Regions from separate parts of the Pseudomonas kielensis genome, predicted to be linked through region 3. Evidence: riboswitches for the same ligand, from Rfam matches in the RefSeq annotation. Region 3 holds a riboswitch; each other region holds the start of a gene.
The links. Region 3 has a riboswitch for cobalamin ahead of cobO (cob(I)yrinic acid a,c-diamide adenosyltransferase). Riboswitches for the same ligand answer to the same signal wherever they lie in the genome.

Region 1 (10,222 bases), 2.1 Mb from region 3:
TCCAGCGGCGCGGTGTGGCCGCTGAGGGCGACATTCAAGCCAAAGCGGTCCAGCAGTTGCGGGCGCAGTTCGCCCTCTTCCGGGTTCATGGTGCCGATCAGCACAAAACGCGCCGGATGACGGTGGGAAATGCCGTCACGCTCGATCAGGTTGGTGCCGCTGGCTGCCACGTCGAGCAGCAGGTCCACCAGGTGATCGGGCAGCAGATTGACTTCATCGACGTACAGCACCCCACCATCGGCCTTGGCCAGGACCCCCGGGGAAAACTGCGCGCGGCCCTCGCTCAATGCCGCATCCAGGTCCAGGGTGCCGACCAGCCGTTCTTCGGTTGCGCCCAGGGGCAAGGTGACGAACTGACCGCTGGCCAACAGGTCGGCCAGGCCACGGGCCAGGGTCGACTTGGCCATGCCGCGCGGCCCCTCGATCAGCACGCCGCCGATTTTCGGGTCGATGGCAGTCAGGCACAGCGCCAGCTTGAGGGCGTCGGCGCCGACCACGGCGGACAGCGGGAAATGGGGGGTGTCGGTCATCTCGGGTCTCGGCTACAACGGTTGTCTGTCACATCGCTTTCGCTGGCTTGCCAGCGAAGGCGGATGCACAAGGGTTCAGGAATCTTCTTCGATATCCAGCAGCAAATGTTCCAGTGCCTCACGGTACTCGCCAGGCGCTTGCCATAGCCCGCGCTGTTGCGCTTCGAGCAGGCGTTCGGTCATGTCGCGCAGCGCATGGGGATTATGCTGGCGCACGAACTCGCGGGTCGAGGGGTCAAGCAGGTAGGCGTCGGCCAGCAGAGCGTACTGGTGATCGTCGATCAACTGGGTGGTGGCGTCGAAGGCAAACAGGTTGTCCACGGTCGCCGCCAGTTCGAAGGCACCTTTGTAGCCATGGCGCTTGACCCCTTCGATCCACTTCGGGTTGGCGGCGCGGGAACGGATGACCCGGTTCAACTCTTCCTTGAGGGTGCGGATGATTGGCCGGTCCGGCTGGCTGTGATCGCCATGGTAGCTGGCTGCCGCGGAGCCGCTGAGGCTTTCCACGGCGGCCAGCATGCCGCCCTGGAACTGGTAATAGTCGTTGGAGTCGAGCAAGTCGTGCTCGCGGTTATCCTGATTCTGCAGCACCGCCTGGACCTGGCTCAGGCGCTGGGCGAACTGGCTGCGCGCGGCGGTGCCCTCGTCGGCGCCACCGTAGGCGTAGCCACCCCAATTCAGGTAGACCTCGGCCAGATCGTCGCGGCTTTGCCACAGGCGCCCATCGATGGCGCCCTGCACACCCGCCCCATAGGCACCCGGCTTGGCCCCGAAGATCCGCCAGCCGGCCTGGCGAGCCGCCGCGTCGCTATCGAGCCCCGCGTGCTGCAAGGCTTGCCGCTCCTCGCGGACCTTGGCCGCCAGCGGGTTCATGTCATCGGGCTCGTCCAGCGCGGCCACGGCTTGCACTGCGGCATCGAACAGGCGAATCAGGTTGGCGAAGGCATCGCGGAAGAACCCGGATACGCGCAAGGTCACGTCCACTCGCGGGCGGTCCAGCAGGCTCAGCGGCAGGATCTCAAAGTCGTCGACCCGCTGGCTGCCCGTGGCCCAGACCGGACGCACGCCCATCAATGCCATGGACTGGGCGATGTCGTCGCCGCCGGTGCGCATGGTGGCCGTGCCCCATACCGACAGGCCGAGCTGGCGCAAGTGATCGCCGTGGTCCTGCAGGTGGCGTTCGAGGATCAGGTTGGCCGACTGGAAACCAATGCGCCAGGCGGTGGTGGTCGGCAGGTTGCGCACGTCCACCGAATAGAAGTTACGGCCAGTGGGCAGCACGTCGAGACGTCCACGGCTCGGCGCGCCGCTCGGACCGGCCGGGACAAACCGACCCGCCAGGGCGTCGAGCAAGCCTCGCATTTCCGCCGGGCCACAGGCATCCAGGCGGGGGGCGACGACTTCGCGCAGGTGGCCGATGATCGCGCTGACTTCAGCCCAGCATGCGTCCTGTGGGAGCAGGTCGGTGGGGGCAATCGCTTCGTACGCAGGCTCGCTCCCACAGGGCAACGACTGGGCCGCAAGCGGGCTCACTGCCTGCTCGATCAGGTGCGCGGCAAACAGCTCAAGGCGCTCGCGGGTATCGCCGGCGGTGCGCCAGGCGTCCTCGCCGAGGCGCTGCAACTCGTCCGGCTTGGGGCCGCTCCACGGTGCCGACAATTCACAATCCAGCGGATCAAAACCCAGGCCGAACGCCTTGGCCAAGGCCCGCAGCAAGCTCGACTGCGCGCCCCGCCCGTCGCCCCGGGGGATGCGCAACAGCGCGAGCAAGGTGTCGATGCGCAGGCGCCCGCTGGGTGACTCGCCGAACACATGCAGGCCATCGCGGATCTGCGACTCCTTGAGGTCGCACAGGTAGGTGTCCAGGCGCGGCAACCAGATCGCCGCATCGGTCTGGCTGTCGAGTTTGCCGTCCAGTCTGCAGTTCCCGATCGATGTGGGTTTCGCGCACCAGTTCGAGAATCTCCCGCTGCAGTTCACGGGCGCGCCGTGGGTCGAGCAATTGGGCTTCGTAGTACTCGTCCGCCAGCAACTCGAGGTTGCGCAGCGGGCCGTAGGTTTCGGCGCGGGTCAGCGGCGGCATCAAATGGTCGATGATCACCGCCTGGGTCCGGCGCTTGGCCTGGGCGCCCTCTCCCGGGTCATTGACGATAAACGGATAGATATTCGGCAGCGGCCCCAGCAGCGCATCCGGCCAGCAACTCTCAGACAGGCCGACGCCCTTGCCCGGCAGCCATTCGAGGTTGCCGTGCTTGCCCACGTGAATCAGCGCATGGGCACCGTAGACCTGGCGCAGCCAGAAATAGAACGCCAGGTAACCGTGGGGCGGCACCAGGTCCGGGTCGTGATACACCGCGCTCAGGTCGACCTGATAACCCCGCGCCGGCTGGATGCCGACGAAGGTCAGGCCAAAGCGCAGCCCGGCGATCATCAGGCGCCCGCCGCGGAACATCGGGTCCTCCTGCGGCGCGCCCCAACGCGCCAGCACCGCCGCGCGATTGGCGGCGGGCAAGGCGTCGAACTGGGCCTGGTAGTCGTCCAGCGCCAGACTTTGCTGGCAGGGGCGCTGGTCGATGCTGTCCAGGTCGTTGCTGACCCCGCCGAGCAGTTGGCGAATCAGCTCGGTGCCGCTGTCCGGCAGTTCGTCCGGCAGCGGATAACCTTCGGCCTGCAGCGCCCGCAGGATGTTCAAGGCCGCGGCCGGGGTGTCCAGGCCAACGCCATTGCCGATACGGCCGTCGCGGGTCGGGTAGTTGGCGAGAATCAACGCCACGCGCTTTTGCCCATTGGCCACCCGCGCCAGCTCGCTCCAGCGGCGCGCCAGTTCGGCGACAAAATCCATGCGCTCCGGTTGCGCCCGGTAGCAGACTACGTCGCACTGGCTGCGCTCGCTGCGCCAGGCCAAGTCCTTGAAGCTGATGGGCCGGCTGATGATGCGCCCGTCCAGTTCCGGCAAGGCGATGTGCATCGCCAGATCCCGCGGCCCCAGGCCCTGCTCGCTGGCGCGCCAGCCGGGCTCGTTGTCCTGGGCGCAGATCGCCTGGATCACCGGGATGTTGCGGCGAAACGGCCGCAGATGCGGCGCATCCGGGCTGGATTGGGCAAAGCCGGTGGTGTTGAGAATCACTGAGGCCTGGACGTGATCCAGCCAGTCCTCGACCACCGCCAGGCAGCCGGGCTCTTTCAGGCTGGCCACGGCAATCGGCAGCGGGTTGAGCCCCGCCGCCTGCAAGCGCTGGCAGAAAATATCGATGAAGGCGGTGTTGGCCGCCTGCAAATGGGAACGGTAGAACAGCACCGCCGCCACCGGTTGCCCGGCCTGCCAGTCGGCTTGCCAGGTGGCCAGGTCGGGCTGGCTGTGCCGCGGGTGATAGATCGCGGTACGCGGCAGGGTTTGCGGTTCGGCCCACGGGTAGTCGCGGCCAAGCCAGCGACTGGCCAGGCAGCGGTACAGGTCCAGGGCATTGCGCTTGCCGCCCTGGCGCAGGAAGTGCCACAGCCGCTCCCGGTCCTGCACCGCCACCGTACTCAGGTCGCTCAGTTCCGGATCGGGGCGGTCATCGCCCGGTACCAGGATCAGTTGCACCCCGCGCCGGGACAGTTCCACCAGGCGCTCGACGCCGTAGCGCCAATAGCCGATGCCACCGTGCAGGGAAATCAGGATGACTTTGGCATGGCGCAGCACCTGGTCGACGTACAGGTCGACCGACGCGTGATTCTGCACCTGCATCGGGTTGGCCAGCCGCAGGCTGGGGTAGTCATCCGGCAGTTGCTGGGCCACTTCGGCCAGCAGCGCCAGGCTGGAATCGCCGCTGCACAGGATCACCAGGTCGGCGGGGGTTTGCCCGAGGTCGGCAATATTGTCGTCGGCAACAAAACCGCCGGGCTGGGTCCTGAGCAGGTGCATGGGTCAGACGCTGAGCGCGGCGCGCAATTGCGCTTCGAGCACAGCGGCGTCCAGCGCCTGGCCGATCAGCACCAGGCGCGTGGTGCGTGCTTCGTCCGCGCCCCACTGACGGTCGAAATGCTTGTCGAAACGCGTGCCCACGCCCTGGATCAGCAAGCGCATCGGCTTGTTCGGGATCGCGGCGAAACCCTTGACCCGCAGGATGCCGTGCTGGACCACCAGTTGGGTCAAGGCATCGAGCAGCAGGCTTTCGTCGGCTTGCGGCAGCTCGATGGAGATCGAATCGAAGGCGTCGTGATCATGGTCGTCATGGTCGTCGCCGTCGTGGTGATGGTCGTGATGGCTGTGACGGCTGTCGATGTGCTCTTCGGAACCGGCCCCCAGGCCAATCAGCACGTCGAGCGGCAAGCGCCCGCTGCTGGCTTCGATGATCTTGACCGCCGGCGGCAGCTCCTCGGCAACTTCCAGGCGGACCCGGGCCAGGTCTTCAGGGCTGATCAGGTCGGCCTTGTTGAGGATGACCAGGTCGGCGCTGGCCAGTTGGTCGGCGAACAGCTCATGCAGCGGCGATTCGTGGTCCAGGTTCGGATCGAGTTTGCGCTGGGCGTCGACCTGGTCCGGGAAGGCGGCGAAGGTGCCAGCGGCCACGGCCGGGCTGTCGACCACGGTGATCACGGCGTCGACCGTGCAGGCGCTGCGGATTTCCGGCCACTGGAAGGCCTGGACCAGCGGCTTGGGCAAGGCCAGGCCGGAGGTTTCGATGAGAATGTGGTCGAGGTCGCCGCGACGGGCCACCAGTTCACGCATCACCGGGAAGAACTCTTCCTGGACGGTGCAGCACAGGCAACCGTTGGCCAGTTCATAGACCCGGCCAGTGGCTTCTTCTTCGGTGCAACCGATGGTGCACTGCTTGAGGATGTCGCCGTCGATGCCCAGCTCGCCGAACTCGTTGACGATCACCGCAATGCGACGACCCTGGGCGTTGTCGAGCATGTGCCGCAGCAAGGTGGTTTTGCCCGAGCCGAGGAAGCCGGTAACGATGGTGACAGGGAGTTTGGCCAGTGTTTTCATCGGATGCCCTTTGGCAAGGTGGCGGGCATACGGGACGAGAAGCCGCAACGCGCTGGCGTGCGGAAAGCGTTCGCCACCGGATCACCCCGCCCGGTTGTAGTGAGAATCTGGTACGAGGCAGGTCTCCTGGCTGACGGTGGGCCGGTCTTTCGACTGGCGGCTCCTGCGCCTTCCCGCCGCTTGAGATCAAGCGTGCAGTGGCCTGGCAGAAACAGCACCGTTCACAGTTGCGGGGGCAGCCGCGGCATTGACCGCGTTCCCTTCTTAGCTTCGGCGCACGCGCCAAAGAACCTCGAACGCGCAAGGCTACGCATCGCATCGGGGCGGGTCAATGTCTAGTCGAGCCCATCGCGGGCAAGCCCGCTCCCACAGGAGTACTGGTGGGAGCGGGCTTGCCCGCGATGCAGGCGCATGGGCCCCAATTGAGAACCCATGCCAATTGACGCCCATCCCCCGGCCATGCTCTCCTACACACCTTGTTACGGGTGCCCTTCACAGGGTGAAACGGGAAACCGGTGAATCATGTGCTTTACTGCAAAGCCATGTCAGTCCGGTGCTGCCCCCGCAACGGTAAGCGAGCGAAGAGTCAGATCCACTGTGCCAGCTGTACGGCATGGGAAGGCGATTCTTGCAGGCGTGGCCATAGCCCGCCCCTCGTGAGCCCGGAGACCGGCCCGCAACACATAGCCAACAAACCCGCGGTGGGCGGGCGCTGTTCAAGTTTCTGCGTGCCCGGCTCGCGGAGGTTTGCATGCGCACGACTCACCCCTGACTGACCAGAGGCAAGCGCCATGTCGACCATCACCAGCACCCGCCACGCCACCGCCAGCACCACCACACTGGGCCAACGCCTCGTTGCCGCCATCGGCGCATCGATCCTGGGTGTGTGCCTGGTGTACTTCGCCGGGTTCTCCCATATCGAGGCCGTGCACAACGCCGCCCACGATACCCGCCACAGCGCCGCCTTCCCGTGCCACTGAGACCTGCCCAGATGATCAAGCGTATTGCACAAACCGCAGGTTTCAGTGGGCTGCTTGCCGCCCTGCTGCTGACGCTGCTGCAGAGTTTCTGGGTCTCCCCGTTGATTCTGCAGGCCGAGACTTACGAACAATCCGCACCTGCGGCGGTTGAGGTCCATGAACACGCCGCCGGTACCGCGGCCCACAGCCATGACGGCGAAGCCTGGGAACCGGAAGACGGCTGGCAGCGTGTGCTGTCGACCACGGGCGGCAACCTGGTGGTGGCCGTCGGCTTTGCCCTGATGCTGGCGGGCCTCTACACCCTGCGCGCGCCGACCCGCACGTCCCAGGGCCTGCTCTGGGGCCTGGCCGGTTATGCCACCTTCGTCCTGGCACCGACCCTCGGCCTGCCACCCGAGTTGCCGGGCACCGCCGCGGCCGACCTGGGCCAACGGCAAATGTGGTGGATCGGCACGGCAGCCTCGACCGCCGCCGGGATTGCCCTGATCGCGTTCGGCCGCAACTGGCTGCTCAAGCTGCTGGGCGTTGCCATCCTGGTGGTACCCCATGTGATCGGCGCCCCCCAACCGGCCGTGCATTCGATGCTGGCGCCGCAAGCGCTGGAAACGCAGTTCAAGATCGCGTCGCAACTGACCAACGTGGCTTTCTGGCTGGCCCTGGGCGTGCTCAGCGCCTGGTTGTTCCGCCGTAAAAGCGCGGGCCAGTTCCCGGCATGAGTGACCCCCGCGCAGCGCCGACCCTGGTGGTCGGCCTGGGCTGCCAGCGTGGCTGCCCGGCGAGCACGCTGCGCGCGTTACTCGATCAGGCCCTGCAAGCGCACCAGATCGAGCTGCACTCGATCAAGGCCCTGGCCAGCATCGACCTCAAGCGCGAGGAGCCTGGACTGCTCGAACTGGCCGCCCAACTGGCGCTGCCACTGATGTACTTCAGCAGCGAACAATTGGCCCAGTATCAAGCCCGCCTCAGCCACCAGTCGCAGATCGCCTTCGAACGCACCGGCTGTTATGGCGTGGCCGAAAGCGCTGCCCTGGCCCTGGCCGAACAGTTGGCCCAGGCCCCGGCAACCCTGCTGATTTCCCGGCAGAAATACGCCCAGGCCACCTTTGCATTGGCCTGCGCGCTGTAAAATCCCGATAATCCACCCCTTCGATCATGAGCAACGTTCATCTGAAGCCTTGCCTTGTCCTTTTTTTCACAGGAGCCGGCCATGACCGTCTACTTCATCGGCGCGGGTCCCGGTGACCCGGAACTGATCACCGTCAAGGGCCAACGGCTGATTCACAGCTGCCCGGTGATCATCTACGCCGGCTCATTGGTGCCTGAAGCCGTGCTCCAGGGCCACCGGGCGCACCAGGTGGTCAACAGTGCCGAACTGCACCTGGAACAGATCATCGAGTTGATCAGCCAGGCCCACGCCCGGGGCGAAGACGTGGCACGGGTGCATTCCGGCGATCCGAGTCTGTATGGGGCGATCGGCGAGCAGATCCGCCATCTGCGCGCGCTGGGCATCCCCTTCGACATCATCCCCGGCGTCACGGCCACGGCGGCCTGTGCGGCGTTGCTGGGGGTCGAACTGACCCTGCCGGACATCGCGCAAAGCGTGATCCTGACCCGCTACGCCGATAAAACCACGATGCCGGCCGGCGAGGAGTTCGCCAGCCTGGCCCGGCATGGCACGACCATGGCGATTCACCTGGGGGTCAACCACCTGGCGAAAATCGTCGCCGAACTGCTGCCCCACTACGGCGCCGACTGCCCGATTGCCGTGGTGCACAAGGCCAGTTGGCCGGATCAGGACTGGGTCCTGGGCACCCTCGACGACATCGTCGACAAGGTCCAGGCCAAAGGTTTTCGGCGCACGGCGCTGATCCTGGTGGGCCGGGTGCTGGCGGCGGACTCCTTCAGTGAGTCGTCACTGTACCGGGCCGGGCATGCGCACCTGTACCGGCCCTGAGGGCTCGGCAGCTGCTACAGGTTCCACAAGGACTGACCATAAAAAAACGGCGCTCACGGGCGCCGTTTTTTCATGTCGCAGCGAACACCTTATTAGTAGTAGGCGTTTTCTTTCTGCGTGTGGTCGGTCACGTCGCGCACGCCCTTGAGCTCAGGAACGCGCTCCAGCAGGGTGCGCTCGATGCCTTCGCGCAAGGTCACGTCCGCCTGGCCGCAGCCCTGGCAGCCGCCACCGAACTTCAACACGGCAATGCCGTCGTCCACGACGTCGATCAGGCTGACCTGACCGCCGTGGCTGGCCAGCCCTGGGTTGATTTCGGTTTGCAGGTAATAGTTGATGCGCTCGTTGATCGGGCTGTCGGCGTTGACCATTGGCACTTTGGCGTTCGGCGCCTTGATGGTCAGTTGCCCGCCCATGCGGTCGGTGGCGTAGTCGACCACGGCGTCGTCGAGGAAGGCCTCGCTGAACGAATCGATGTAGGCGGTGAAGCTTTTGAGCCCCAGCGCAGTGTCTTCAGGTTTTTCTTCGCCCGGCTTGCAGTAGGCAATGCAGGTTTCGGCGTACTGGGTGCCAGGCTGGGTGATAAAGACCCGAATGCCGATCCCCGGGGTGTTCTGCTTGGAGAGCAGATCAGCCAGATAATCGTGGGCGGCGTCGGTAATGGTAATGGCGGTCATGGAAATTCCTCGCAGGCTTGGGCGCAGTTTACGCCAATCATGGCGCCGGACAAAGTCCCAGTATTTTTGTCGGGATAAAGCCCTGTCGAAAACACCTGCCGTGGCGCCGGTTTGCGGGCGCCACGCCAGGTAGGGGTCAAAGGTTCTCGTAGCGGTTCATGTCCAGCACGCCCTCTTCCACCGGGTCGGTCTCATGGAGGTACTGGCTCAAATCGTGGAAGTACACCCAGAACTGCGGGTGACTGCGGCGAATGCCCCAGCGCCCGACGATTCGCTCGAAACGCTCGGCATCCTTGGCGTTCTCCATGTCTTCGACGAATTCCGGCACTTCGTCGGCCGGGATGTTGAACATGAAGTTCGGATAGCTGCTGAGCACCCCCGGGTACAGGGTCATGGTGTCCAGTCCAGGCTGATAGCGCAGCGACTCGCCGAGCATGAACGCCACGTTGCTGTGGGCGCGGTTGCGCACCAGGCTGTAGACCTCACGTTTGCCATTGGCGGTTTCGATGCGCAGCATGGTCGCTTCCGGCATCTGCTCGATCACCTTCAACCCTGCCGCCGGGCGTGACGTCAGGCGACTGAGGGCCTGCTCGGCATTCTGCAGGGCCGGATCGATGTTCGGCCGGGAGCAGTAGGCGCCACTGCAGCGGTTGATCGGGTCCGGCCGGGCATTGAGGTCGCCATAGCGAGCCAGCAACTGCTGGACGAAGTCGCGCTTGGGGTCGTTGGGCGCCAGCTTGAGCGCGGTCGGCGTGTCGTTGTCGATGCTGGCGTAATCCATCCACATCTTGAACTTGCCGCCGTTCTGATACCAGTCGTCGAGATAACCGTCGCGGGCGTCGGCGGGCATCAAGCGCAGGAAGTTCTGTTCGGCGCCATTTCTGATCAGGTCGAAATACAGCCGCGTCTGGGCCTGGTGCGACACGTTGCCGAACACGTCGAAGTTCACCGCCAACTGGTAATAGGTGCGCTCCAGCAACGGGAAGTCGAACAGCCACACCGTCTGCGGGACGTCACCGATCAGGCCCTTGGTCACCGAGGCACTGTCGAAGTGGCGAAAGATGCTCAGCAAGGCGTTGTCGTTACCCGCCCACAAGGACGAC
Region 2 (10,222 bases), 690 kb from region 3:
CATGAGGCGTCTGTTTCCGGCTCCCTGGTTATCCCTGGCGTTGTGGGTGCTGTGGCTGGTGCTGAACCTGTCGGTCAGCCCGGGCAACCTGCTGCTCGGCGCGCTGCTGGGCTTCTGTGCCCCACTGATGATGCGCAAGCTGCGCCCGCTACCGATCCGCATCCGCCGCCCGGGGGTGGTCCTGCGCCTGTTCCTGCTGGTGGGGCGTGACGTGCTGGGGTCGAACCTGGCTGTGGCCTGGAGCGTGCTGAACGCCAAGCGACGCCCGCCGCGCTCACGGTTCGTCAAGGTGCCGCTGGACCTGCGCGACGCCAACGGGCTGGCGGCGCTGTCGATGATCACCACGGTGGTTCCCGGCACGGTCTGGTCGGAACTGGCACTGGATCGCAGCATCCTGCTGCTGCATGTGTTCGACCTGGATGACGAGGCGCAATTCATCGAGCACTTCAAGGCGACCTACGAGCGCCCCCTGATGGAGATCTTCGAATGAGTGCCCTGCTCTCGAATGCGATTGTGTTCAGCCTGTTCGTGTTTTCCCTGGCCATGGTGCTGACCCTGATCCGTCTGTTCAAAGGCCCCTCGGCCCAGGACCGGGTCCTGGCGCTGGACTACCTGTACGTCATCGCCATGCTGATGATGATGGTGCTGGGCATCCGCTATGCCAGTGACACCTACTTTGAAGCGGCGCTGCTGATTGCGCTGTTCGGTTTCGTCGGCTCGTTTGCCCTGGCGAAATTCCTCCTGCGCGGCGAGGTGATCGAATGAACCAGGCTTCTCAATTACCCCTGTGGGTCGAGATTACCGTGGCCATTTTGCTGGTGATCAGCAGCCTGAGTGCCCTGATCGGCGCCATCGGTATGGTGCGTCTGAAGGATTACTTCCAGCGCATGCACCCACCCGCTCTGGCCTCGACCCTGGGTGCCTGGTGCGTGGCGCTGGCCTCGATCCTCTATTTCTCGACGCTCAAATCCAGCCTGGTGCTCCATGCGTGGCTGATCCCGATACTGCTGTCGATCACCATGCCGGTGACCACCCTGCTGCTGGCGCGCGCGGCGTTGTTCCGCAAGCGCATGGCGGGTCATGAGGTGCCGGCCGAGGTCAGCAGCCGGCACAACGAGAGCGGTAGTTGAGGGGCTGATTCAGACCCAGGCGACGGTCAGCAGCCCCGCCCCCAGGACGACGCACAGGGGCGAAAAGGCCCAGGTGTCGAGGCGCGCGAACTTCGACCCGACCTGTTCCTTGAAGAACCCCACCAGGTCCGAATCACCAATGGCCCGGGCAAACATCAGCAGGGCAATCGCGCTGATCAGCCATTGCAGCGACCAATGCTGAATCTGTGGCACCAGCAGCCCCACTCGCAAGCTCACCATCAGGGCAATCAGCAGCAGCCCGACGGCTACCGCCAGGGTCCCCAGCGACGACGGTTTGAAGGCCGGGCGCAAGCCCTTGCCCTCGGGTGTCGGGACGTAGGGCACTACCGCATCGTTAGCCCATTGACCACCCAGCGCCCAGTACACATGGATCAGGCTGATCACCACAAATACTCCTGCGAGCCACTGAGCAAGCACGAAGGTCATGATCGAATTTCCTTGAATCGTTGGCAGAAAAAACAGCCTAGTCCAGACGAATCCTCAATGCGTTGCCATTTATCAATGAAACGCCGATCGGTAAGCGCAATGTTCCCAGTGCCCCTCAAGGAGATTCCCAGGCTACAGCGACGCCGCCACTTTGTCGGCGATCTCCTTGGGCAACCAGGCTCTCCAGACGTCCGGATGAGCGGTCATGAAGGCCTTGGCCGCCTGGCGCGGGGTGCTGTGTTTCTCGCTCATCTCGGCCAGTGCCTTGTTCAAGGGATCGATGGGCAGATCGACCTTGCTGAAGAACACTGCAATCTGCGGGTACTGCTTTTGAAAGGGCGTGGACACGCCAATGGACAGCTTGGAGGGCAACGAACGAGTGGGTCGTGGGTTGGGATTATCGGCATCGGTCAGGGTTTTCCAGGCCTCGGCGTCAAACGCCGGTTCCTCCAGCTGGACCAGCTTGAAACGCCCCAGCAGTGGGGTCGGTGACCAGTAGTAGAAGAGCACCGGCTTGCCCCGGCGAATCGAAGAAGTGATTTCCGCATCCAGTGCCGCGCCCGAACCACTGCGAAAATTCACGTAGCTGTCGCTCAGGCCATAGGCCTTGAGCTTTTGCTGGTTGACCACTTCCGAGGTCCAGCCAATCGGACTGTTGAGGAAGCGTCCTTTGCCGGGGGTTTCCGGATCGCTGAAGACATCCTTGTAGCGCGGCAGGTCGCTGACGCTGCGCAGGTCCGGCGCCAGTGGCTTGAGGCCCTTGGCCGGGTCGCCCTTGATGACGTACTCGGGCACCCACCAGCCTTCGGTGGCTCCCTTGACTATATCCCCCAGGCTCACCACCTTGCCTTGCGCTTGCGCCTTGATCCAGACCGGACTGCGACCGGCCCACTCTTCGCCGATGACCTGGATATCATTGTTGGCCAGGGCGGTTTCCAGGGTGATGGTGGTGCCCGGCAAGGTGTCAGTGGGCAGGCCGTAACCCTCTTCGACAATGATCCGCAAGATGTCGGTGATCAGACTGCCGCTTTCCCAGTTCAGGTCGGCAAAGTGGATCGGCGCCTGGGCGGCCGTGGCGGCGGTGGGCGACGTCAGCAGGCCAATAGCGGTCAACGTGCTGACCAACAGCAGTCGAAATCCTTTCATGCCTCGCACCTCGTTCTGTTCACAGCGATGACCGGACGGCCCGGCGCAGAAAAAACGCCAGCCTCTGCTTACTCAGTCAACTGACTGTAGTAGAGGTTCCAGTGATCGCGGGACGGGGCTTATCGGGCAGGCGGTTCCTGCAACTGCTGCAACTCTCGGCGCACCATGCTGGCGTACTCCGCCGGGCGCAACAGGTAAAGCTGTGACGCCACCCAGTTCAGCCAGGCGCCTTGCATGACCGCCTTCTCGGCGAACAACTGCAGTGCGTGATCACGGGCGCGGGCCTGGTGCTGCTGATGGAAATCAGCCCGGGACAGGCTCATTACTCACTGGCCTTGAACGACACCAGCTCACCCTTGCGAAACTTCGCCGCCTTGGCGGTAACGGCCTTCAGGGTCTTGGTCAGGCCTTCCTGCAGTTGCTGGTGCGCGGCAAACACGGTGACCACGCTGCTGCCTTCCTTGAACACGACAGCATGGCCGTCGGCCGTAGTGACGAATGCGTAATCGCCCAGGCCATAGACCGTCAGTTTGATTTCACGAAACTTGATTTCCAACTTGCCGCCTTCACGGCTGGGCAATACCGCGGCGCGAAAATGATCGCCGACCTTGAGTTCAAGGCGTTGCTTGTCATCCACCACCAGGGCCGATTCGGTATCGATCTCGGCGACGTAGATGCCTTCCGGGTTTTGCTCGGTGATGTAGACAAAACGGGACTGAAACTGTTTAACCAGCTTTGCGCGCAGATCGCCCAGCACAAACAAAGCGTGCATATCGAGATTACTTACTGCCAACGAAATATCCCCACATCAGAAATGACACTGCCGGCAGAAAAACAGGCAGCAAAAAAAACGGCCGTACCGAAGATGTCGCACTAATGGCCCAGGCTGTCATCGAGAAGCCGGTAGAACACCGCTTCATCGCAAGGTACGAGCAGGCTACTGGATAAGCACTCGCACCGTCGTCTCTGGCAGTCGTCGGATGTTGAAGGAAAGGTTCCCTCTAACGATCAGAGATTACTGGACTATCAACATTAGGGAAAAAACTCTTAAAAAAAACCAATTTTCTGACATATACCTTGAAGAAAATTGCTTTAGATGAGCACCTACCTCCCGTCAGTGGGGAGGATTCTAGAGCAGCCAAGCGCTTCTAGACTACTGAAAGTGACGTGCGACCGTCGGTAAACCATAGAAAAGGAATTCCTATGTACTCACAACACCTTCCCGGCCCAACCACCAGCAACCGCCACTATTCGCCACAGACCGCCCACGGCGGGACTTGCAGGGCAATGGATGGTCTTCTTCCCGCATCACCCCAACTGCGTTATCAAGTAATACTCGCTGGGAATGGCTTCTTTCATATCAAAGAAACCGCCACAGGTCGTGTAAGAGGTTTCCGTATGAACCACAATGAAGCCTGTGCCCTCGCCCGAACCTTTGAAGTCAGCCACTAAGTAACCTCTCCGTAAACCGGCGCAGGCGTTTCGTCACACCCATGACATAACTGCGCCGCCTCCCTGCAACAACTGCCATACTGCCCGACCATTGAACCCAGCCTCCTCGCGGACTGCGTTGCAATCAATAGAATAATTTCCAAGGGAAGGCGCACGTGACCGAATTTGATATCGGCGAGTTTTTCATCCGGGGCGAAGCCAGAGAAATCGACGGCGAATTCCAGGCAGTGATTGTCATGCGTGCCAAACCACCGCTGACCACCATCACCTATCACCAGGTCGAGAAAGATCGCTGGTTCAAGACCGGCGAAGTAGCGGCTGTCGCGGCCAAGGAGTCGGCCAAGGCCCTCAAGCTCGCCGTCGATCAAGGCGCCCTGAAGAGCTGATCAGGCTTTCACCCCTGCGGCCCGCGGCCTCTCGGGCTGCCGGGCACTCAGCTGCGCCAACCAGGCATCCTTGCAGGCTTGCGCCTCAGCGCGACTGCCAAAGGCCGTTCCGTACTGCTCGCCATTGAGCAGGACCACCCAGCACACCGCTTGTCCCAGGGCCCTCAGGCCGGCCGGCACACCACTGCCGATCATCACGGCGACATCGACTTTACACTGCATGAACCCACCTCGGGATATTCATTAGCTTCCTAACAGTAAGCCTATGGTAATGAATAGCCGGAAGCGGAAATAGCGATACGCCTGCACTATTTAGTTACACAACCGGTAACAATCCCGCCCGTGGTCGAGGCTTTTTGTCGGCCGCACAACGCAAAAATCGCAACCTGCAGCAACGTCCGTCGCGGACGCTGTGGCAAGTTGCGATTTGTCTGCGGCAACCCTCTAAGGGTAACCCGCGCGAATCAGGCTTGACGCTGGTGCTTGTCGATCTGCTCGTGACGCTCTTGAGCTTCGATGCAGTACTTGGTGGTCGGGCTGATCAGCAGGCGCTTGAGGCCAATAGGCTCGCCGCTGTCGTCGCACCAGCCAAAAGTATCGTCACCAATGCGCTCCAGGGCACGTTCCAGCTGGGGCAGCATGCGCTGGTCACGGTCAATGGCGTTCACCAGCCAGGTGCGTTCTTCTTCGACCGAAGCCGCGTCAGCCGGATCTGCCGGGGTGTCCAGGCTTTCAATGGCGATGCGGTTCTGCTCGATACGCTCGTGGGTTTCCACCTTCATGTTTTGCAGCAGCTCAGTGAAATAAGCCTGTTGCTCGGCATTCATGTAGTCATCCGCCGGCATGGCCAGCAACTTATCCTTTGTCATTGATTTCTCTATAAAAAATACGTGCATTAAGGCGAATCAGGATGCGTTCCGGTCAACCTGCCAGGTTTCGCAAAGGCGCCATACATTCCAAGCGCCACCCAGCAGTCAATTTACGAGGGGGCGGCAGTCTAAGGCCGAGGGGCGGCCTCAGCAACTGAAAAGACAGGGAATTTGTCTGACAAAGCCCTTAAATTGCTCTGCGGCAAGCTTTGGGCGTTTATCGGAGTGCGTTTATAGCAAGAAATTCAATCCAGCGGCTGTATATAGAAGACAAACGGCGACACAGACCGCCAGAAGTATTCAAGACCCGCTGTTTAGCGCTAGATTCAGGCCCTTGCCCCGCCTCTCTCCAAGGAGCTGTACATGAAGCTGATCGGAATGCTCGATTCTCCTTATGTAAGACGTGTCGCCATCAGCCTCAAGACCCTGGACATCCCGTTCGAGCACGCCTCGATTTCGGTGTTCCGCGGTTTCGAGGCGTTCCAGGCGATCAACCCGGTGGTCAAGGCACCCACGCTGGTGCTGGACGACGGCGAAGTGCTGATGGATTCGACCCTGATCATCGACTACCTGCAAGCCCTGAGCAGCCCGGGCAAAAGCCTGATGCCGGCCTCCCTGGACCAGCGCCTGCGCGCCCTGCGGCTGATCGGCCTGGCATTGGCCGCGTGCGAGAAGTCGGTGCAGATCTACTACGAACGCAACCTGCGCCCCAGCGAGAAGCAACATGCGCCCTGGCTGGATCGGGTCAGCGGGCAGTTGCACGCGGCGTACTCGGCACTGGAACAGGAGCTGGCCAGGCAACCGCTGCCCATGGATGGCACCTTGCAACAGGACGGCATCACCCTCGCCGTGGCCTGGAGCTTCACCTTGCTGGTCGTGCCCGACCAGGTCGATGTCGCGCAGTTTCCACTGATCAGCGCATTTACCGCGTATGCCGAACAGCAGCCGGCGTTTGTCGAGACGCCGATGAGCTGAGGCCCCGCCTGATGCTTGCCGCTCCAGGCCTGCCCGCGATGGCCTTCCAGATATCGCCATCGCGGCCTAGGTATCTACACAACTGTGGTGCGACGTTGCTTCGGTGGGCCGACCAGGGTTTTAGAGGCCATCACGGGCAAGCCTTGTACCTAAAGCCCACCTGATTATTTGACGAACGGTCATCCGAGTGTTCAGATACCGCCCAGTTTCAGGTGCCTCATGCCGCCGTGCATGAGGTGAAACGGGAAACCGGTGCGCCCTTTTCAGGGTTAGTCCGGTGCTGCCCCCGCAACGGTAAGCGAGTGAAGCGTTCGACAGACCACTGGGCCCACGGGGCCTGGGAAGGTGAACGCTTCGAGCCTCGCAAGCCCGGAGACCGGCCTGGAATTTCTGTTTGGCAAACCTGCGGTGGGCGGGCATGGGCCGGTATTGGCGCGTGTCCGATACTTTCTCCTGCGTGCTTCTGCGAAGATTTTTTTCGAGAAGACCAAAAATGACTCAGATTCCAACTCCTTCCAGCCAGGACCCGCGTCCTGCGCGACTGTATGCCTGTGGCGCCCTGCTCTGCCTGATCAGCCCCCCCGCACTGGCCAACACCCCGGCCATGACCCTCGACCAGCAACTCGTCAGCGCACCGTCGGTGGAATCCACCACCGTGGCCGAAATGGCGCGTTTTGGCAGCAAGGTCGAGATCATCGACCGCGCCCAGATCGAGCGCGCCGGCCCCGATGCCGACATCACCCGCGTGCTGCAGATGTCGGTACCCGGCCTCTACGTCGCGCCGAAAAACGGCCCCTTCGACTACGCCAACTATTCGCTGCTGGGTGGGCGCAACGACGACACCCTGATCCTGCTCGATGGCGTGCGCCTGAACAATCGCCTGTACGGTGGGCTCTACCTCGACACCCTGCCGGCCAATGCCATTGAACGCATCGAAGTGCTCAAGGGCGGGCAAAGTCTGCTGTTCGGCACCCAGGCCGTGGCCGGGGTGATCAACATCGTGACCCGCAGCGCCCAGACCCGCGAGACCTCCGGTGAAGTCAACATGGGGCTGGACAGCTTCATGGGCCGCAGCGGCGACGCGCGCGCCGAGCAGATTGTCAGCAACGGCTTTGGCGACCTGGGCTTGCTGGCGTACGTCAGCCACAACGTCTCCGACGGCTACCAGCCATTTCGCAGCAGTGACATGCGCAGCACCGCCACCGACCGCAAGCGCGGCTACGAAGTCAGCACCTTCGGCGCCAAGGCCACCCAGGCCTTCGGCGACGATTCGCGCCTGGAACTGTTCTACCAGTACAGCGACGCCAATCTGGACTTCGCCCGCCCCACGGACAACCGCAACACCCGCAACGACCGGGTGCAACAGATCGCCACGGCCACCTTCGAACAGCAGGTCAATCAAGACCTGAGCTACTTCCTCAAAGGCCACGTCAACGACTGGGACACCCGCTACACCCGGGTCTATAACCTGGAAGGTGGCGGCACCCGGGTACTCAACCACAACGACTACTGGGGTTTCACCGACTGGGGCCTGCAGGCCGAGGGCAAGGCCGAATTGCCCGGTGGCCACGTGCTGGTGTTCGGCAGCGACAACCAGTGGTTCAAGGGCCAGGACGATGTCATGGTCATCGACAACCAGCAGGCCGAAGCCCACGCGCTCTATACCCAACTGCGCCCGGTGATCGCCGCGCTGCCGGACTGGCACCCGAGCATCGGCGTACGCCAGGAGCACCTGAGCGGCGGCGAAAACGCCACGGTCGGCATGCTGACCTCGCTCTACGACCTGACGGAGCACTGGGCGTTGCGAGGCCAGTTCGGCAGCGCCTACAAACTGCCCAACGCCGAGCAGTTGTACGTCAACGAACCTGGCGAGGAGATGGGCAACCCCAACCTCAAGGCCGAGAAAAGCCGCAATGCCGAACTGGGCCTGGATTATCGAGGCACCCTGCTGGATCGCGAATTCAGCGCCAGCATCACCGGCTTTCGCCGGGAAATCGACGACCTGATCACCCTCGACGGCGACCAGTGGGTCAACGGTGATGGTGAGATCCTGGTGCGCGGTATCGAAGTCGACGGCCAGTGGCAACTCAATGAGCGCTGGAGCCTGCAAGGCGACATGACCCGCAACCTGGTGGAAGGCCGCAACGGCGTGACCATCAGCAACATCCCGAGCTTCTTCGCCCGCTCGCGCCTGGGCTACGAGTCAGAGAACCGCCGGTGGGGCGCCGGTGGGGCGCTGCGCTACATCCGCTCGGTGGTCAGCGCCAAGGACGTGGACTACGGCCACTACTCGGTGGTCGATGCCGACGCCTATCGCTACCTGGACAACGCCCGTCGCCACCGCCTGAGCCTGCTGGTGGAAAACCTGTTCGACCGTGACTACGCCACCAGCATGACCACCGGCAGCCCGTCCGTGGAGAACCTCGGCCGGCCGTTCACCACAGAGGTGCGTTACACCTACCGTTTCTGAGGGAGTGTCTGCCATGGAATATGACATCAACGGCGTGCCGAGCGACCCGGCCTGGTCGAGCATCCCACCGCATGCCCGCCAGGTGTTCCTGTGTACCGGTCCGCGCTGTGTGGCCAGGGGGTCCCTGGCGTTGTGGAAAACCCTGCGCCGGGAATTGCTCAAGCACGACCGGATCGAAACGCCCGAAGGCGTCCTGCTGACCCGCACCGGCTGCCAGTTCCCCTGCAACCTGGGGCCAGTGCTGACCGTTTACCCGGATGCTTGCTGGTACCGGGTGCGCGATGAGCAGGAGGTCAAGCAACTGGTGGACGGGCATCTGGTAGCGGGTGCGGTGGTCGCGCACTTGCTGATCGGCGCGCGTGCGGGAGGTTCGCCCGATGCTTAGGCGACTGCTGCTCAGTGCGTCGCTCTGTGCCCCGCTACCCGCATGGGCGCAGACCTACGACAACTGCGGAACAACCCAGGTGATCGAGCAGGCGCCGCAACGCATCATCGCGCTCAACCAGCACAGCGCCGACACCTTGCTGGCCCTGGGCGCCGGTCCGACGCTGATTGGCGTGGCCTATATCGACGATGACAAGGAAGCGATCGAACACGGCGCCTACCGCGGCATCCCGCTCATCTCCAAACATTATCCATCGGCCGAGGTGCTGTACACCCAGCACGCCGACCTGGTGGTGGGCGGGTTTGCCTCGGCCTTTGCGCAACACCTGAGCTCACGGCCGATGCTGGCCCGCCAGGGCATTGCCAGTTACCTGCTGGAGTCCGCCTGCGACCAGCGCTCCCTGGATTTTTTCGCGCACATCCGCGCCGACCTGCAAACCCTCGGTGCTCTGCTGCAACGCCCCGGGCAGGCGCAGCAGTTGAGCGCCGCCCTGGACGCCGACCTGGCCCGGGCCGCGGCCCTGCACAGCGGTACCAAACCGTTGTCGGTGTTCTACCTGGACAGCGAGGCGGACGGCCTGGACAGCGTCGGCAAACACGCCTTCGTCACGGCCCTGCTCAGCGCCGCCGGGGCGCGCAATGCCTTCGCCGAGGTCGACCAGGGCCACCTGAGCGTGAGCCGCGAGACCCTGCTCGCCAGTGACCCCGACGTGCTGTTGCTGGCCGACGCCGTCTGGTCTCCGGCCAGCCGCAAACGGTATCTGCTGCGCCACGACCCGGTGCTCTCGCAACTGCGGGCCGTGAAGCAAAACCGCATGCTCGACGTGCCCTTCGCCCATCTGCTGCCAACGTTCGCCAGTGGGCGCGTGGCGCTGGAGTTGGCGCAGCGTTTAAAGGAAATGGGAGTCGAGGGCCGTCGCCCGTAGCCGCTGTCGAGCCTGCGAGGCTGCGTTCGGGCTGCTA
Region 3 (10,222 bases):
CGTCGAGCTCGATGTTCTCGATATCGGCACCGGAGACTTCGATGATCTTGCGGATCAGCGAGTAGCCGTTGGAGTGCGGGCCGGACGAAGGCAGGGCGAGCAGGGCGTCGCCGGCGGCCACTTTCGAGCCGTCGATGATCTCGGCTTTCTCGACCACGCCGACGCAGAAGCCAGCCAGGTCGTAGTCTTCGCCTTCGTACATGCCAGGCATTTCAGCGGTTTCGCCGCCGACCAGGGAGCAGCCGGACAGTTCGCAGCCAGCGCCGATGCCAGTGACCACCTGGGTGGCGGTTTCGACGTTGAGCTTGCCGGTGGCGTAGTAGTCCAGGAAGAACAGCGGTTCGGCGCCGCATACCACCAGGTCGTTAACGCACATGGCCACCAGGTCGATGCCGATGCTGTCGTGCTTGTTCAGGTTCAGTGCCAGGCGCAGTTTGGTGCCAACACCGTCGGTGCCGGAAACCAGTACAGGCTGCTTGTAGCCGGCCGGGATTTCGCAGAGGGCGCCGAAACCGCCCAGGCCGCCCATGACTTCCGGGCGCGCAGTGCGCTTGGCGACGCTCTTGATGCGTTCGACCAATGCTTCACCGGCGTCGATGTCTACACCGGCGTCCTTGTAGCTCAGGGAGGGTTGCTTGCTCATGATCCAGGCCTTTAGGGGGGATTCAGGGGTAACGACCGAGTCTGGCGGGAAGGCTGAAAGCGTCCTGGCGGGAGTGCCGCGCAAAACATTTCAGAGCTCCCGGCCATTGCCGGTCTGCGAAGGCGCGCGATTTTATCAGGCTTGAGGGGCAGCGGCCATCCTCGGGCCGACGGGCAGGGGCATATCGGCAAAAAAAAGCAAAAAATGCCGGCGCTGGTGACCTCGCGCGTCGCTGTATAAGGTAGAGCCGTTTACCGTCTATGGTTATGACGGAGTCAAAACTTCCAGTGATCGCGTGAATATTTTGCCGGGGCGTGTGGTCACAGCCCTGTTCAAGTTGATTCATGCGGTGTGTTCCAGCCGCTCTCTGTCGTCGGGAATCTTCCATGCGTCTGTGTAAATTGCTGTTTGCCGGTGTGTTGTCAGTGCTCAGCCTGGCCAGTCAGGCCCAAACCGTCAAAGGTCTCTATCAGGTGCGCGAGCCGGTCAGTAACCAGACCCCGCAAGAGCGCGACCAGGCCACCCAGCGCGCGCTCGATACCCTGGTGTTGCGCCTGACCGGAGATCCCAAGGCCCTGCAAAGCCCCGGCCTGGCCGCCCTGCGCAAGGATCCGCAACAAATCATCAGTCAGTACGGCTACGATGCCGGGCCGCCGGAAAGCCTGCAGGTCGAATTCGACCCGGCGAGCACCGATCGCGCGTTGCGCCAGGCCGGGTTGGCTTTGTGGGGCGCCAATCGGCCATCGATCCTGGGGTGGTGGCTCAACGACTCCACCGAAGGTTCGAACCTGGTGGGCGACGGCCAGTCCAGTGCCGAGCCCTTGCGCCGTGCGGCCCAGCATCGTGGGTTACCCTTGCGCCTGCCACTGGCCGACCTGAGCGAGCAACTGGTCGCCACCGCGCCCAATCTGGAAGGTAACGATTCCACCCCGTTGCGCAGTGCCTCCGAGCGATACGGCGCCGATGGCCTGCTGGCGGTGCATGCGCGTGAAGAGGGCGGTTCATGGCAGGCCAAGTGGCATCTGTGGCTGGGAGACCAGCATGAGCAGGGCAGCGTGCAGGGGGCGGACAGTGCTGCGGTCGCCGACGCGGTGTTGCTGGCCGTGAGTGAGCGCCTGGCGCCGCGCTTTGCTTCCAAGCCGGGGGCGTCCGGCGAGCAGTTGCTTGAGGTGCAGGGCATGAACCTTGAGCGTTATGCCGCGCTGGGGCGCTTGCTGGAGCCCTTTGGTGCTCGCTTGCAGCGGGTGGTGGGTGACCGGATCGTGTATCGGGTCAATGGCAGCAGCGAGCAACTGCGTGCCCAGTTGAGCCTGGCCAAGTTGCAAGAGGTGCCCGTAACGGCGCCCGCGCCACTGCCGCCAGGCGCCGAGGGCACGCCTGCGGCTGTGGCGGCGGCACCCAAGGCGCAATTGAGTTTTCGCTGGTAGTTTTTCTTTTCCTATATAGAAGCAGGAGTGGTACATGGCCGATTCGCGGCGTTGGGTTTGGCTGGGTGGGGTCGTCCTGCTGTGTCTGTTCATTTATCTGTTGCACCCGATCCTCACGCCGTTCCTGGTGGCGCTGGGGTTGGCGTACTTGTTCGATCCGATGGTCGACCGTCTGGAAAAGTACGGGCTCTCGCGGACCTGGGGCGTGGTGGCGGTGTTTGCCGTGTTCACCTTGATCGTCATGGCCTTGTTGCTGGTGCTGGTGCCGATGCTCGCCAAGCAGTTGTTTCGCCTGTACGAACTGGCCCCGCAGATGCTCGACTGGCTGCAGCACACCGCAATGCCGTGGGTGCAGGCCAAGCTGGGGCTGGCGGACGGCTTCTGGAAGTTCGACAAGGTCAAGGCCGCCATCAGTGAGCACATGGGGCAGACCACCGACATCGTCGGGGTGGTGCTGAGCCAGGCCACGGCGTCCAGCCTGGCGCTGATCGGGTTGCTGGCCAACCTGGTGTTGATCCCGGTGGTGAGCTTTTACCTGCTGCGCGATTGGGACGTGATGATGGCCAAGATCCGCAGCCTGCTGCCCCGTGACCGTGAGGCGCGGCTGGTGTCGTTGGCCGGCGAATGCCATGAGGTGCTGGGCGCGTTTGTGCGCGGGCAGTTGTTGGTGATGCTGGCGTTGGGGGTGATCTATGCGGCGGGCCTGATGCTGATCGGCCTGGAGCTGGGGCTGTTGATCGGCCTGATTGCCGGTCTGGCGGCCATCGTGCCTTACATGGGCTTTGTGATCGGGATCGGCGCGGCGTTGATTGCCGGATTGTTCCAGTTTGGTGGCGACCTGTACCCGATGATCGGCATTGTCGCGGTGTTCATGGTCGGCCAGGCCCTGGAAGGCATGGTGTTGACGCCATTGCTGGTGGGTGACCGGATTGGCCTGCACCCGGTGGCGGTGATCTTCGCGATCCTGGCCGGTGGCGAGTTGTTCGGCTTTACCGGGATCCTGCTGGCGTTGCCGGTGGCCGCGGTGATCATGGTGCTGGTGCGTCATGTGCAAGATTTGTACAAGGATTCGGGAATGTACAGTGGGGAACAGGGGCCCGAGGCGTGAGCGTGTCTGGCCCGATACTGGCAAGTTAACGCAAACCTTTGATTTTGCTTATGGTCTGCCGCATTGTGCGGCTGGCTTCACGGGTATAAACTTTGCAAACTTTACACAGAGGCCACTAACGGTTCCTTTGGAACTGTTCAGTCAGCATGAAACCGATTCAGCTGCCCCTAGGTGTGCGTCTGCGTGATGACGCCACCTTTATCAATTACTACCCTGGCGCCAACGCCGCTGCACTCGGCTATGTCGAACGCCTGTGCGAAGCCGACGCCGGCTGGACCGAAAGCCTGATCTATCTGTGGGGCAAGGACGGGGTAGGGCGCACGCACCTGTTGCAGGCGGCGTGCCTGCGTTTCGAGCAGTTGGGCGAGCCGGCGGTGTACCTGCCGTTGGCCGAGTTGCTGGACCGGGGTATCGAGATCCTCGACAACCTTGAGCAGTACGAGCTGGTATGCCTGGATGACCTGCAGGCGGTCGCCGGGCGGGCGGACTGGGAAGAGGCGCTGTTCCACCTGTTCAATCGGCTGCGCGACAGTGGCCGGCGTTTGCTGATCGCGGCGTCGACTTCGCCGCGGGAGCTGCCGGTCAAGCTGGCCGACCTCAAATCCCGTTTGACCCTGGCGCTGATTTTCCAGATGCGTCCGTTGTCCGATGAGGACAAATTACGCGCCCTGCAACTGCGTGCCTCGCGCCGCGGTCTGCACCTGACCGACGAAGTCGGGCATTTTATCCTGACTCGCGGTACCCGCAGCATGAGTGCTCTGTTCGAGCTGCTTGAGCGCCTCGACCAGGCGTCCCTGCAGGCTCAGCGCAAGCTGACCATTCCCTTCCTCAAAGAAACCCTGGGCTGGTAAAACCGCGGCCTGTAGCGCGTTTCGGCAAATTTCAGGCGTCAGAAAACCCGCAGGCGAACGGCGTTCGACAGGCGTGCAGATTTAAATTGGGCTTAAGCGCTTAGATGGCCGGGCGAAACCGTAAAGTCACATTTAAATCGATTGAATTTGCAAATGAGGATGATAGAAGGCATAGTCTCGGCTTCTTTACACACATCAGCCACGGTCGTGCCCATGCTAAAGCGCTTCGCACCCCTCGTGCCTCTCGCACTCGTCACCCTGTTGTTTGGTTGCGCTGCACACTCCCCAGTGTCCCAGCAAGAGCCCCAGCAGCAGGTCAAGAACTCTGTTACCGCACAGTCTTCCGCTGTTTACCAGGAAGAACTGGCAACCGAAAAAGAGCTGGCCGCGTTTGCGGGCCGCAAGCCTTACCAGATGCCGGTTCTGGCCGACAGCATCCTCGAACGTGGCATGTCCCTGATCGGTACCCGTTACCGTTTTGGCGGTACCTCTGAAGCCGGTTTCGATTGCAGCGGTTTCATCGGCTACCTGTTTCGCGAAGAAGCCGGCATGAACCTGCCACGCTCCACCCGTGAAATGATCAACGTCGATGCGCCACTGGTTTCCCGTAGCAAGCTGGAGCCAGGCGACTTGCTGTTCTTCGCCACCAATGGTCGTCGCGGACGTGTCAGCCACGCCGGGATCTACCTGGGTGACAACCAGTTCATCCACTCCAGCAGCAGCCGCAGCGGCGGTGTCCGGGTCGATAGCCTGGGCGACAGCTACTGGAGCAAGACCTTCATCGAAGCCAAGCGCGCCCTCGCCATGGCTCCGACCACGGTCACTGCCCGCAAGTAAGCGGGCAGGCTGGCAACGGCGCTCCAGGCGAGCGCCCGCCAGCGAAAGAACCTCCTCCCCGGCAATACCCCTTCTTTTTGTAGTGCAAACTTAAAGTCTTACTTGAAGTTTGACGCGTAGCCGCTAGAATCCTGATCTATTGTTGATCAACTAACCGCGTAAGCCCTGCTTACGCGGTTTTGTTTTCAGCCTCTCGGCAATGACAGCCGTAGCCAGATCAGGATGTTCGGTAATGACGATGTCGGCCCGCCTTGCACTCATGTTCTGCGTCGCACTGCTCAGTGCCTGCGCCAGCCGTACGCCGCCACCGGCCAAGGTGGTCCGCGCACCGATTTTTGCCCCGACCCAGAATTTCTCCCCGGCTGCCGAAGATGTGCTGTTTCGCGCCCTGGGCCTGGTGGGCACCCCCTATCGCTGGGGCGGCAATACTCCGGATTCGGGATTTGATTGCAGTGGCTTGATTGGCTATGTCTACCGGGATGCGGCGGGTATTTCCCTGCCGCGCACCACCGGTGAAATGATCGGCATGCAGGCCCCCAGCGTCGGCAAAGAGGCCCTGCAGACGGGCGATGTGATCTTCTTTGCCACCAACGGTGGCTCACGGGTCAGTCACGCCGGCATCTACGTCGGCGAAGGGCGCTTCGTGCATGCGCCGGCCACCGGTGGTACGGTCAAGCTCGACAGCTTGTCCAAAGCCTATTGGCAAAAAGCCTACCTGAGCGCCAAGCGCGTATTGCAACCCGAGCACCTGGCGCGCAATCCCTAGTTCACAACGGGTTGGCAGAGGTGGTGATGACCGCGCGTACGCTGAATCTCGACGATGCCCTTTACCAGTACCTGCTCGACGTCTCGCTGCGCGAAACGCCGCTGCAACGTCGTCTGCGTGACGAGACCCAGGCGCTGCCCATGGCGCGTTGGCAGGTAGCCCCGGAGCAGGGCCAGTTCCTGGCGTTGCTCATCAAGCTCACCGGCGCGCGCCGGGTCATTGAAGTGGGGACGTTCACCGGTTACAGCGCCCTGTGCATGGCCGCGGCCCTGCCGGATGATGGCCAACTGATCTGCTGCGACATCATCGGTGACTACAACGCCACGGCGCGCCGCTACTGGCAGGAAGCTGGCCTCGGCGAGCGCATCGAGCTGCGCCTGGCGCCGGCGTTGCAGACCCTGGCGCAGATAGAGCAGCAGGGGCAGGGTGGCAGTTTTGACCTGATATTCATCGATGCCGACAAGGCCAACTATCCGGCCTACCTGGAAAGCGCCCTGCGCCTGTTACGCAGTGGCGGTCTGGCGGTGTTCGACAACACCCTGTGGAGTGGCCGGGTCCTGGAGCTCCAGCCCGAGAGCGCCGACACCCGCGCCATCCAGGCACTCAACCTGGCCTTGAAGGATGATCCGCGGGTCGACCTGTCGTTATTGCCCCTGGGCGATGGCCTGACGCTGTGCCGCAAACGCTAGGCGCTGAGCTTACTGACGCCTGGACACCCGCCACACCTTGTTGCCCACGTCATCGGCCACCAGCAAGCTACCCTGCCGATCGATCACCACCCCCACCGGCCGGCCCATGGCCTCTTCGTCCTCATTGAGGAAGCCACTCAGCACATCCATCGGCTGCCCGCTCGGTTTGCCGCCACTGAAGGGCACGAAGATCACCTTATAGCCGCTGTGGGGGTTGCGGTTCCATGAGCCGTGCTGGCCGATAAACGCGCCTTCGGTGAACGGCGCTGGCAGCGTGCTGCCTTGGGCGAAGGTCAGTCCCAGGGATGCCGTGTGTGGACCCACCGCGTAGTCCGGGGCGATGGCCTGGGCCACCCGATCCGGATCTTGCGGGCTGACGCGAGCATCGACGTGCTGGCCGAAGTAGCTGAAGGGCCAGCCATAAAAACCGCCGTCCTTGACCGATGTGATGTAGTCCGGCACCAGGTCGCTGCCGATCTCGTCTCGCTCGTTGACCGCCGTCCACAGCTTGCCCGAACTCGGCTCCCAGGCCATGCCATTGGGGTTGCGCAGGCCCGAGGCGAAAATCCGCTGATTGCCGGTGGCGCGATCCACCTCCCAGATGGCGGCGCGGCCCTGTTCCTGTTCCAGGCCGTTCTCCCCGACATTGCTGTTGGAGCCCACCGTGACATACAACTTGCTGCCGTCCTGGCTGGCGATGACGTTTTTGGTCCAGTGGTGATTCAGGGTGCCAGCGGGCAGGTCGATCACTTTCATCGGTTTGCTGGTGATCGAGGTTTGCCCCTCGACATAGGTGAAGCGCAGCAGGCGATCGGTGTCGGCGACGTACAGGTCGTTGCCGACCAGGGTCATGCCAAATGGCGAATTGAGGTTTTCGATAAAACTGCTGCGGGTCTCGGCCACGCCATCGTGGTTGCCGTCGCGCAGCAGGGTGATGCGGTTGGCGCTTGGCACCGCGGCCCCAGCGCGGTCCATGACCTTGCCCATGACCCAGCCACGGATGCCTTTGCTGTCTTCAGGCTTGGGAGGTGCATTGGTTTCTGCGACCAGCACATCGCCGTTGGGCAGCACATAGAGCCAGCGCGGATGGTCCAGCCCTTCGGCAAAGGCAGCCACCTGGGTGCCCGGCGCGGCGATCGGCTTGGCACCATTGGCCCAGCCGACGGCGGGCGCGATGTTGACCGTGGGGATCAGGGTTTTGTTTGGTTCAGGCAGCTTGGGCGAGGGCCCGGTGCCATCCTCGACCCTGAGGTTCGAGGTTTCTCCGCAGGCGACCAGGCTTGCGGCCAGGGCGATGACACCGACGAGGCGGGACTTGGACATGCGGCTCTCCGTTTGAATGCACCACTTAATGCATAGAGGAGCCAGCACGGCCTTAGGTTCAATCCATCAGGTGCGCGCTTCCTTGAGCAGCACCGCGACACCGGGGTGGTAGTGCCCGGCTTCGTTGCGCAACTTGCGGTAGGCGTAGGGGAAATACCAGGCCACAGCGCAGCAGTGCTGCTTTTGCAGATCGTCGATCAGGTCCTGTAACTCTTCCGGCGTGGCGCTTTGCTGCGGCTTGTGGGGCGCCACGAACAGGCAGCCAAGTTTCAGCTCGTTGGAGTAGGCGATGGTTTTGGCTGCCGCCGTAATGTCGAGCAGCGCCTGACTGAGGTTGAGGGCGTTGAGGCGCGGCCAGCGCTGGCTCGCTTGCAGGTAGGCGCGCTGTTGCGCGTTGGCAAGCAATAGGTCGGCACGGCCACTGCGATCGCCTTCCTCCACCTGCTTGGGGGTTGGGGTGTGTTGCAGGGTCACCATTTCCGCCATCCAGGCGGCTGCCGAGAGCAGGCTCAGGTTGGCACGCTCATCGAACCAGTAGGGGCTTTCACCGTCGCCGCGCACGGCGTTGAAGCGGTCGATGCAGGTAAACCAGCGTTCCAGTACCGGGCGCAGGAATTCCAGCTTCGGGTTACTGATGATCATGCCTTGCATGTTGCTCACCCTTATTATTGTCGTATTGGTGTGTGGCTATTTGATATCACTGCTTTCGACCTCGCACAAGACAGGCAGGGGTTTATCGCGCCGGGCGGTTTTCTCTGTGCCGATAAACCCGGCTTTAATTGACGCTCCACCCCCAACCCACTAACCTTCGCGACTTGTTTCAGGTGCTCGGTGACCCCAGGGTCGATCGAGTGAAACAGGGAAGCCGGTGAGCGCGCGTTCTATGACAGAACGGGCGACGATCCCGGCGCTGCCCCCGCAACGGTAAATGAGTGAAAACGACGCTTTGAGCCACTGTATCGGTGTCCGATATGGGAAGGCGCGTCGTCCGGCCAGCGCGCCACTCATGAGCCCGGAGACCGGCCTGATCCATCCAGCGGCATCACGGTGGGCGATGCCAGGCTTCTTGCCGTCTATTCCTATGCCTGCCCGCCGTTATCCAGCCTCAACGGAGAGCTCCCCCCATGACTGATTCCCCTGATCGTGACGAACGCCACCTGGCGCGCATGCAGCGCAAAAAAGCCGTGATCGATGAACGTATTGCCAACTCGCCCAACGAATGTGGTCTGCTGCTGGTGCTGACCGGCAATGGCAAAGGCAAGAGCAGCTCGGCGTTCGGCATGCTCGCCCGCGCCATGGGCCATGGCATGCAGTGCGGCGTGGTGCAGTTCATCAAGGGCCGCAACAGCACGGGTGAGGAGCTGTTTTTCCGGCGCTTCCCGGAGCAGGTGCGGTTTCATGTGATGGGCGAAGGGTTCACCTGGGAAACCCAGGATCGCCAGCGCGATATCGCCGCGGCCGAGGCTGCCTGGCAGGTGTCCCGCGAACTGCTGCGCGACCCGGCGATCGGCCTGGTGGTGCTCGATGAGCTGAACATCGCCCTCAAGCATGGCTACCTCGATCTCGATCAGGTGCTCAGCGACCTGCAAGCCCGCCCGCCGATGCAGCACGTGGTGGTCACCGGCCGCGGCGCCAAAGAGCAAATGATCGAGCTGGCTGACACCGTCACCGAAATGGGCGTGATCAAGCATGCGTTCCAGGCCGGGATCAAGGCGCAAAAAGGCGTCGAGCTGTGAGCATCGTTTTATGACCAGCAGTCGTTTTTGCCCGGCGGTACTGATCGCCGCGCCAGCCTCAGGTCAAGGCAAGACTACCGTCACCGCCGCCCTGGCCCGTTTGCACCGCAATCAGGGGCGCAAGGTCCGGGTGTTCAAGTGCGGCCCGGATTTTCTCGACCCGATGATTCTCGAGCGCGCCAGTGGCCAGCCGGTGTATCAGTTGGACATGTGGATGGTCGGCGAGCAGGAAAGTCGCCGGCTATTGTGGGAAGCCGCCGCTGAGGCTGATCTGATCCTGATCGAAGGGGTCATGGGGTTGTTCGACGGCACCCCGTCCAGCGCCGACCTGGCGCGCCACTTCGGGGTGCCGGTGCTGGGAGTGATCGACGGCACCGCCATGGCCCAGACCTTTGGGGCGCTGGCATTGGGCCTGGCGCGGTATCAGCCGGACCTGCCGTTTGCCGGCGTGCTCGCCAACCGGGTGGGGACCCTGCGCCACGCCCAGTTGCTGGAAGGCAGCCTGACCGAAGGCCTGCGCTGGTATGGCGCGCTGTCCCGGGAGACCGGGATTGAATTGCCGAGCCGGCACCTGGGCCTGGTGCAAGCCAGTGAGCTGAACGACTTGGACCTGCGCCTCGATGCCGCCGCCCAAGCGCTGGGCAGCAGTTGCCAGGTGGCCTTGCCGCCAGCCGTGGAATTTGCCGCGCCCGACGTGATCCCGGTCGAGCCGTTGCTTGCGGGAGTCAGCATTGCGGTAGCCCGTGATGAAGCGTTCGCGTTCACCTACGGTGCGAGCCTGGATTTGCTGCGAGCGATGGGCGCCGAGTTGCGCTTCTTCTCGCCGATCCGTGACAGTCAGT

Region 1: linked by a shared signal. The riboswitch ahead of Q1W70_RS26705 (CbtB domain-containing protein) and the one ahead of cobO (cob(I)yrinic acid a,c-diamide adenosyltransferase) in region 3 are both predicted to bind cobalamin.
Region 2: linked by a shared signal. The riboswitch ahead of Q1W70_RS20495 (TonB-dependent receptor plug domain-containing protein) and the one ahead of cobO (cob(I)yrinic acid a,c-diamide adenosyltransferase) in region 3 are both predicted to bind cobalamin.

The regions. Positions count from the first base shown of each region.
Region 1 is NZ_CP130043.1:5,762,600-5,772,821, forward strand. Features, by position in the region: gene Q1W70_RS26690 (magnesium chelatase ATPase subunit I) at 1-530, opposite strand, end outside; partial or broken gene cobN (cobaltochelatase subunit CobN) at 606-4,437, opposite strand; gene cobW (cobalamin biosynthesis protein CobW) at 4,441-5,508, opposite strand; cobalamin riboswitch at 5,608-5,818, opposite strand; cobalamin riboswitch at 5,975-6,200, shown strand; gene Q1W70_RS26705 (CbtB domain-containing protein) at 6,300-6,488, shown strand; gene Q1W70_RS26710 (CbtA family protein) at 6,500-7,204, shown strand; gene Q1W70_RS26715 (cobalamin biosynthesis protein) at 7,201-7,614, shown strand; gene cobM (precorrin-4 C(11)-methyltransferase) at 7,696-8,442, shown strand; gene nfuA (Fe-S biogenesis protein NfuA) at 8,535-9,119, opposite strand; gene Q1W70_RS26730 (fatty acid cis/trans isomerase) at 9,256-10,222, opposite strand, start outside.
Region 2 is NZ_CP130043.1:4,383,083-4,393,304, reverse strand. Features, by position in the region: gene Q1W70_RS20555 (monovalent cation/H+ antiporter subunit D) at 1-5, shown strand, start outside; gene Q1W70_RS20550 (Na+/H+ antiporter subunit E) at 2-490, shown strand; gene Q1W70_RS20545 (K+/H+ antiporter subunit F) at 487-765, shown strand; gene Q1W70_RS20540 (Na+/H+ antiporter subunit G) at 762-1,130, shown strand; gene Q1W70_RS20535 (DUF3995 domain-containing protein) at 1,140-1,577, opposite strand; gene Q1W70_RS20530 (ABC transporter substrate-binding protein) at 1,710-2,723, opposite strand; gene Q1W70_RS20525 (hypothetical protein) at 2,843-3,046, opposite strand; gene Q1W70_RS20520 (hypothetical protein) at 3,046-3,495, opposite strand; gene Q1W70_RS20515 (hypothetical protein) at 4,331-4,561, shown strand; gene Q1W70_RS20510 (hypothetical protein) at 4,562-4,783, opposite strand; gene Q1W70_RS20505 (TraR/DksA family transcriptional regulator) at 5,026-5,430, opposite strand; gene Q1W70_RS20500 (glutathione S-transferase) at 5,794-6,405, shown strand; cobalamin riboswitch at 6,599-6,804, shown strand; gene Q1W70_RS20495 (TonB-dependent receptor plug domain-containing protein) at 7,010-8,875, shown strand; gene Q1W70_RS20490 ((2Fe-2S) ferredoxin domain-containing protein) at 8,889-9,260, shown strand; gene Q1W70_RS20485 (ABC transporter substrate-binding protein) at 9,253-10,185, shown strand; gene Q1W70_RS20480 (diguanylate cyclase) at 10,220-10,222, opposite strand, start outside.
Region 3 is NZ_CP130043.1:3,688,155-3,698,376, forward strand. Features, by position in the region: gene purM (phosphoribosylformylglycinamidine cyclo-ligase) at 1-643, opposite strand, end outside; gene Q1W70_RS17265 (DUF2066 domain-containing protein) at 1,030-2,070, shown strand; gene Q1W70_RS17270 (AI-2E family transporter) at 2,105-3,178, shown strand; gene hda (DnaA regulatory inactivator Hda) at 3,325-4,029, shown strand; gene Q1W70_RS17280 (C40 family peptidase) at 4,243-4,866, shown strand; gene Q1W70_RS17285 (C40 family peptidase) at 5,099-5,632, shown strand; gene Q1W70_RS17290 (class I SAM-dependent methyltransferase) at 5,659-6,321, shown strand; gene Q1W70_RS17295 (PQQ-dependent sugar dehydrogenase) at 6,331-7,644, opposite strand; gene Q1W70_RS17300 (hypothetical protein) at 7,711-8,295, opposite strand; cobalamin riboswitch at 8,450-8,686, shown strand; gene cobO (cob(I)yrinic acid a,c-diamide adenosyltransferase) at 8,769-9,380, shown strand; gene Q1W70_RS17310 (cobyrinic acid a,c-diamide synthase CobB) at 9,391-10,222, shown strand, end outside.